Linked DNA regions of Alloyangia pacifica. The protein of the gene in region 1 interacts with the protein of each later gene in a pairwise test. Links are inferred from orthologs where the notes say so. Each region holds a gene or a part of one and is shown on either strand. Other genes may lie near its edges.

The links.
Region 2: the proteins of hflC (region 1) and ftsH interact in binary tests that used the Escherichia coli proteins (3 or more experiments, as listed by UniProt). The link is inferred for Alloyangia pacifica from one-to-one orthologs.

Annotation. Positions count from the first base shown.
Region 1 is NZ_CP022189.1:2,036,056-2,039,840, reverse strand. What follows is about bases 261-3,014. They hold hflC (protease modulator HflC), read left to right. Parts: upstream 261-1,000; coding sequence 1,001-2,029; downstream 2,030-3,014. Other genes in these bases: CEW88_RS09775 (DegQ family serine endoprotease), read left to right, coding at 2,507-3,014; CEW88_RS09780 (DUF2065 domain-containing protein), read left to right, coding at 2,026-2,226; hflK (FtsH protease activity modulator HflK), read left to right, coding at 261-999. Also shown: more of hflK, read left to right, coding at 1-260; more of CEW88_RS09775, read left to right, coding at 3,015-3,785.
Region 2 is NZ_CP022190.1:58,352-61,990, forward strand. Bases 656-3,639 are described here. They hold ftsH (ATP-dependent zinc metalloprotease FtsH), read right to left. Parts: upstream 3,113-3,639; coding sequence 1,199-3,112; downstream 656-1,198. Other genes in these bases: CEW88_RS13280 (MOSC domain-containing protein), read right to left, coding at 656-1,023; tilS (tRNA lysidine(34) synthetase TilS), read right to left, coding at 3,205-3,639. Also shown: CEW88_RS13275 (formate--tetrahydrofolate ligase), read right to left, coding at 1-345; more of CEW88_RS13280, read right to left, coding at 424-655. UniProt on the Escherichia coli protein: Acts as a processive, ATP-dependent zinc metallopeptidase for both cytoplasmic and membrane proteins. Plays a role in the quality control of integral membrane proteins.

The sequences.
Region 1 (3,785 bases):
GAGCGGCTGCGCGTGCTGATGGGCGGGCGCGGCGGCGGTGGTGGCACCGGTGGTACCAGCGGCGGCTCGGGTGGGCCGAAACTGAACCGTGGCACCGTGGCCATCGCAGCACTGGCGGCGATTGGCGTCTGGGCGTGGATGAGTTTCTACACCGTGCGTCCCGAGGAACAGTCGGTGGAACTTTTCCTCGGCAAGTATTCCTCGACCGGCAACCCCGGTTTGAACTTTGCGCCCTGGCCTTTCGTGACGCATGAGGTGGTCAATGTGACCTCCGAGCGTACCGAAACCATTGGCAATGGCCGCGATCCGGCGGACAGCCTGATGCTGACCACCGACGCGAACATCGTCGACATCGAGTTCCAGGTGGTCTGGAACATCAACGACCCGGCGAAACTGCTGTTCAACATCCGCGACCCGCAGCTGACCGTGCAGGCGGTGTCGGAAGCGGTGATGCGCGAGATCATCGCGGCCAGCAACCTCGCGCCGATCCTCAACCGCGACCGCGGCATCATTGCCGATACCGCGCGCGAGCAGATCCAGGCGACGCTCGACGAGTACGAGAGCGGCATCAACATCGTGCGGATCAACCTCGACCAGGCCGACCCGCCGCGCGAGGTGATCGACGCCTTCCGCGAAGTGCAGGCCGCGGAGCAGGAACGTGACCGGCTCGAGCGCCAGGCAGACGCCTATGCCAACCGCGTCGTCGCCGAGGCCCGCGGTGAAGCCGCGCAGATCCGCGAGCAGGCCGAAGGCTACCGCGCCCGCGTGGTCAACGAGGCGCTGGGTGAAGCCAGCCGCTTCTCGGCCGTGCGCGAGGAATACGCCAAGGCGCCCGAGGTCACCCGCCGCCGTCTCTATATCGAGACGATGGAGAAGGTGCTGCGAGGCGTCGACAAGACCATCCTCGACGAGGGTCTGACCGGCGAGGGCGGCGTCGTGCCATACCTGCCGCTGAAACAGCTCAACAGCTCGCGAACCACCACCGAAGGAGGCAACTGACATGCGCAAGTCGACTTATGTGCTGCCCGTCATCGTCGTCCTTGCGGTGATCGCCCTGTCGTCGATCTTCGTCGTGGACGAGCGCGAGAAGGCGCTGGTGATGCAGTTCGGCCAGATCAAATCGGTCAAGGAAGAGCCGGGTCTGGCGTTCAAGATCCCGCTCATCCAGGAAGTGGTGAAATACGACGACCGCATCCTGTCGCTCGACACCGAGACCATCGAGGTCACGCCGTCGGATGACCGCCGCCTCGTGGTGGATGCCTTCGCGCGCTACCGCATCTCCGATGTGGTCCGCTTCCGCCAGGCCGTCGGCGTGGGCGGTCTGCGCACCGCCGAGGACCGCCTTTCCGGCATCCTCAACGCACAGATCCGCGAAGTCCTGGGTGCCGATCAGGTGACTTCGGACGTGATCCTCTCGACGGATCGCCGCGGCCTTACCAACCGCATCCGCGACCAGGCACGCCAGCAGGCGCTGTCGCTGGGTCTCGACGTGGTGGACGTGCGTCTCAAGCAGACCAACCTGCCGTCGCAGAACCTCGACGCGACCTTCGCCCGGATGCGCGCCGAGCGCGAACGCGAAGCCGCCGACGAGATCGCCCGTGGTAACGAGGCCGCGCAGCGCGTGCGCGCGCTGGCCGACCGGACCGTGGTGGAAACCCAGTCGGAAGCCAACCGGGACGGCGACATCATCCGCGGTGAGGCCGACGCCGAGCGCAACGGCATCTTTGCCGAGGCCTATGGCGCGGACCCGGAGTTCTTTGCCTTCTACCGGTCGCTGCAGGCCTATGAGACATCGCTCGGTTCGGGCAATTCCTCGATGGTCATGACCCCGAAGGGTGAGTTCTTCGAATACTTCAAGTCGCAAGGTGAGATCGACCTGCCGGCGGCGTCCGCCGCGCCCGCGGACGGCGCGGATGCCAGCCCCACCACTTCGGGCAATGCAGAGACCAGCGCCGAGGGTCCGAGCACCACGGGTCCGGGCGCCACGGGTCCGGGCGCCACGGGTGCCAGCGGAACCGCGACCGAGTGACGGTGACGGACATACTGACGGGGATCGCTCTGGTCCTCGTGATCGAGGGGCTGGTGTACGCACTGGCCCCTTCGCTTGTCGAGCGCATGCTCGAGGCTCTGCGGCAGATGCCGCTGGAGACACGCCGGACGCTCGGGCTGGTGACAATTATTACAGGCGTGCTTCTGCTTTGGATCTCGCGGCGTTTCGGCGGGTGACGCCCACGCATCGAGCTGTGGGCTACGCAAGGTTCCACCGGATTGCATTTCTGCACGGATGGTTTTTCACTCGCATGTCACATGGGCTTGAAAGCTTGAAACCTTTTCTTTGGTGGTCGGAAAAAGCTCCTATGTTACGCTTGTTCATGAGGAGGCAGAGTTGCCGCGCGGGGGCCGTGCAGCAGCCGCCGAACAGAAGGAGTTCCCTGTGAAACCACAAAACCTTGCAGTGACGGAGGGATCGAGCCCGGTGCGCCTGTTCTGGCTGGCCACCGTCTCGATGTTCATGATCGTCTCGCAAACGCTCATGGCCGAGGCGCAGAGTGCCCCGTCCAGCTTTGCACCGCTCGCCGAGCGGGTCAGCCCGGCTGTGGTGAACATCACCACCTCGACCATGGTCGCCGGACGCACCGGCCCGCAGGGCATCGTGCCCGAAGGCTCGCCTTTCGAGGATTTCTTCCGCGAGTTCCAGAACCCGAACGGCGGCCCCGATGGCGACCGCCCGCGCCGCTCGTCGGCGCTTGGCTCGGGCTTCGTGGTCTCGGAGGACGGCTACATCGTCACCAACAACCACGTCATCGAGGGCGCTGACGAGATCACCATCGAGTTCTTCTCCGGCAAGGAGCTGGACGCGACGCTGGTCGGCACCGATCCCAACACCGACATCGCCCTGCTGAAGGTCGAGGCAGACGAGCCGCTGCCCTTCGTGAAGTTCGGTAATTCGGACGATGCCAAGGTCGGCGACTGGGTCATGGCCATGGGCAACCCGCTTGGGCAGGGCTTTTCGGTCTCGGCCGGCATCGTCTCGGCCCGCAACCGTGCGCTTTCGGGCAGCTATGACGACTACATCCAGACCGACGCCGCCATCAACCGGGGCAACTCGGGCGGCCCGCTGTTCAACATGAACGGCGACGTGATCGGGGTGAACACCGCGATCCTCTCGCCCAACGGCGGCTCGATCGGCATCGGCTTCTCGATGGCGTCGAACGTGGTGACCAAGGTGGTCGACCAGCTCAAGCAGTTCGGCGAAACCCGTCGCGGCTGGCTGGGCGTGCGAATCCAGGACGTGACCCCGGACATGGCCGAGGCGCTTGGCCTTGCCAACGCCGAGGGTGCCATGGTCTCGGACGTGCCCGAGGGCCCTGCGATGGACGCCGGGATGAAGTCGGGTGACGTGATCGTTTCCTTCGACGGCAAGCCGGTCACCGACACTCGCCAGCTCGTGCGCATCGTCGGCAATACCGAGGTCGGCAAGTCGGTCCGCGTGGTGGTCAACCGCAACGGCAACACCGAGACGCTGCTGGTCACCCTCGGCCTGCGCGAGGACACCGCCGAAGCGGTCCCCGCCTCGCAAGAGCAAGCCACCCCCGAGTCCCCGGCAACGAAGGACCTCATGGGCCTGACGCTCTCGCCGCTCACCAGCGAGCTGCGCGGCGAACTGGGCCTTGCGGACAGCGCCAAGGGTCTTGCGGTGACCGATGTCGATCCCGCGTCGAAAGCCTACGAGAAGGGCCTGCGGTCGGGCGACGTGATCACCGAGGCCGGTCAGGCCGAGGTGC
Region 2 (3,639 bases), on another replicon or contig:
GCCGCCCGCCGCCCCGCCCTTCATCCCGAAGTTCGGCCCGAGTGAGGCCTCGCGGATGCAGATCGCCGCCTTCTTGCCAATCGCCGCCAGCCCGTCGCCAAGGCCGACGGTGGTGGTGGTCTTGCCCTCGCCCGCTGGGGTCGGGTTGATCGCGGTGACGAGGATCAGCCGGCCCTGCTTGCGGCCCTTGAGCCCGGCGATGAAGCTCGCGGAGACTTTCGCCTTGTCATGGCCGTAAGGGATGAGGTCCGTACCGGTGATGCCGAGTTTCTCGCCGATCTCCTGGATCGGGCGCTTCTCGGCGGCGCGGGCGATTTCGATGTCGGTGGTCATCTTGCTGCTCATGGGCGGGGGCCTCCTTCCCGTCTGATCGTCTGCCGCCCTCCATAGCCGCTCGCCGCGCGCCGGTCACGCGCGAAGCGCTCAGCCCTTGCGGACGGCCTTGAGGTGTGCCCAGACGCGCTGGTCGGGGATGTGCAGCCGCATCTCGTCGCCAAGCGCCAGCCGTCCCGGGCGCTCGACCCAGGCGGTGACGCCGCGCCTGCCCTTGGCCGCGGCCTTGAAGGCCTTGCCGTGGCCTTCGTGCTCTGCCTCGATCTCGCGGGCGGGCAGGTTGCAGGGGCGGTTCTGCATGTCGATGATCAGCGTCACCCCATCCGGCCCCTGCAGCCGCGACGAGGGTGGCAGGTGGCTGAAATCGGGAATCCCCTCGAGCACCAGCGTCGCCCCGGCGAGCTGCGGGTCGAGCTCGTCCAGCTTCACACGCTCGGCGATCTCGGCCAGTTCCTCGGCGGACATCAGGCACATCTGGCGGACGTTGGCGATCTCGGTGCCGCGCTTGTGCTGCGAGGTCACTCGCGAGCAGGACGGCCGCGTGCGCCCGGCGTGGCGCTCGCCTTCCGGCCCGCCCCAGCCGATCTCCAGCGACTCGACCGCCCGCGAACGGATGTCGTCTCCCTCCGGCGGGACCTGCCCCAGCCAGGTGATGCGGGCGGAGAACTCGGTGGGGATGAGCGCGGGCATGAGAGGATCCTTGAACGACTGATACGGCGCTTAGTTGGGCCACAGATGCCCGGCGAGGTCGAGAGGAGATCCGCGCCGATCGCCTTTCAAATGGCCGAAGGCCAGCGCCCGGCAAAAGAAAGACCCCGGGGCCGTTTCGGGCTCCGGGGTCTGCATCTTTTCAAGATCGAGGCGCTCAGGCCGAAGGCTCGGGCTCAAGGCCGCCCTCGTCGGCGGGCTTGGGCTTGGGCTTGGTCTTGGGGATCGCGGTCAGGCTCGGCGTATCGTCGGCGTCATCGTCGTCGCCGTCCGAGGCGTTCGGCGGCTCGCCCTTCATCACGCGCTTGATCTCGTCGCCGGTCAGCGTCTCATATTCGAGCAGCCCCTGCGCCAGGCGCTCCCATTCCTCGTTGTTGTCGGTGAGGATCTGGTAGGCGCGCTCATAGGCGGTCTGGATAAAGGTACGGACCTCTTCCTCGATCAGCTCCTTGGTGTGCGCCGAGACCGACAGGCCCGCGGTGTTGCCCTGATATCCCTCATGCGCTTCGGAGTAGTCGATGTTGCCGATCTTGTCCGACATGCCCCAGCGCAGCACCATCGCGCGCGCCAACGCCGAGGCCTGCTGGATGTCGCCCGCCGGGCCGTTCGACACGTTGGGCTCGCCGTACTTGATGATCTCGGCCGCCTTGCCCGCCATGGTCATCGCGAGCTTTTCCTCGCATTCCGACTTGTGCCAGTTCAGACGGTCGATCTCGGGCAGCGAGACCACCATGCCGAGCGCACCACCGCGCGGGATGATTGTCGCCTTGTAGACCGGATCGCACTGCGGCAGCATCAAGCCAACGACGGCGTGACCGGCCTCGTGGTAGGCGGTCTTTTCCTTCTGCTCGGCGGTCAGGACCATCGATCGGCGCTCGGCGCCCATCATGACCTTGTCCTTGGCGTTCTCGAAGTCTTCCATGGTCACGAAGCGGCGGCCAACGCGGGCGGCCATCAGCGCCGCCTCGTTCACGAGGTTCGCCAGATCCGCGCCCGAGAATCCGGGGGTGCCGCGCGCGATGATGCGCAGGTCGACATCCGGGCCGAGCGGGGTCTTGCGGGCGTGCACGCCGAGGATCTTCTCGCGGCCCTTGATGTCGGGGTTGCCGACCATGACCTGACGGTCGAAGCGTCCCGGACGCAGCAGCGCGGGGTCGAGCACGTCGCGGCGGTTGGTGGCGGCGATGATGATCACGCCCTCGTTCGCCTCGAAACCGTCCATCTCGACCAGCAGCTGGTTGAGGGTCTGCTCGCGCTCGTCGTTGCCGCCGCCATAGCCCGAGCCACGGTTGCGGCCGACCGCATCGATCTCGTCGATGAAGACGATGCAGGGCGCGTTCTTCTTGGCCTGCTCGAACATGTCGCGCACGCGGGACGCACCGACACCGACGAACATCTCGACGAAGTCCGAGCCCGAGATTGTGAAGAAGGGCACGCCCGCCTCGCCCGCGATGGCGCGTGCCAGCAGCGTCTTACCGGTGCCCGGAGGGCCCACCAGCAGCGCCCCCTTGGGGATCTTGCCGCCGAGGCGCGAGAACTTCTGCGGGTTGCGCAGGAATTCCACGATCTCCTCGAGCTCTTCCTTGGCCTCGTCGATGCCCGCCACGTCGTCGAAGGTGACGCGGCCGTGCTTTTCGGTCAGCAGCTTGGCCTTGGACTTGCCGAAGCCCATGGCCCCGCCCTTTCCGCCGCCCTGCATGCGGTTCATGAAATAGATCCACACACCGATCAGCAGCAGGAAGGGCAGAAGGCTGAGCAGGAAGGCCTGGAAGCCGGATTGCTGCTGCGCCTCGGCCCGGACGGTGACACCCTTGTCGATCAGCGTGTCGGTGACCTGGGCATCCTCGGGCTTGACGGTCACGTAGTCCTGACCGTCATTGCCGCGATAGCGGATCTGCTCGCCGTCGATGGTGACGGAGCTGACGGATTGCGAATCCACCGCCTCCATGAAGTCCGAGTAGCTGATTTCCCGGCTCTGCAGCGTGCTTCCGCCTCCGGAGAAGAGGTTGAAGAGCGCCAGAATCAACAGGAAAAGAACGACCCAGAAGGCGATATTTCGTGCGTTGCCCAAGGACGGCCTCCTAAAATGACGTATCTCGCGGACCTCTCGGTACCGCGATCTGTGCCTAACATAAGGGCTGTGCCAGCCGGTTCAATGCGATTTCACCCCGAAGCCGGGCCCGACCTCAGGAATACCGCGAAGTCAGAGGGCAAGCGCCCGAAGGGGCAGAGCTGGAAAACCGGGTCTTCTCCTGCAGGTTGCAACGCGTCGCAGGCGACCAGCCGGTCGCCCTCGAAAATTGCCGGGGCGCCGCGCGCGGCATGGAAAGGAACCGGCGGCTCGGCCTTTCTGTCACGCTGCGCCCAGCCGTCCTCGCCGAGCGCGCGTAGGGTGAGCCCCGCAGGAACGGCGCGCGCAAGGCGCCAGCGCCCGTCCCAGAGCGCGCCCGGCTGGGCCACGCACGACAGATCCTGCACCGCTGCGTACTCGCGGAAAAGGGCGATCTGCCCGCGCTCGATCCGCGCCTCGCAGCCGTGCAGCGTGCCCCCCCCGCCGCCGAGCAGCCGTTCGAGCAGCGCCTCCAGAGGCGCCTCGCG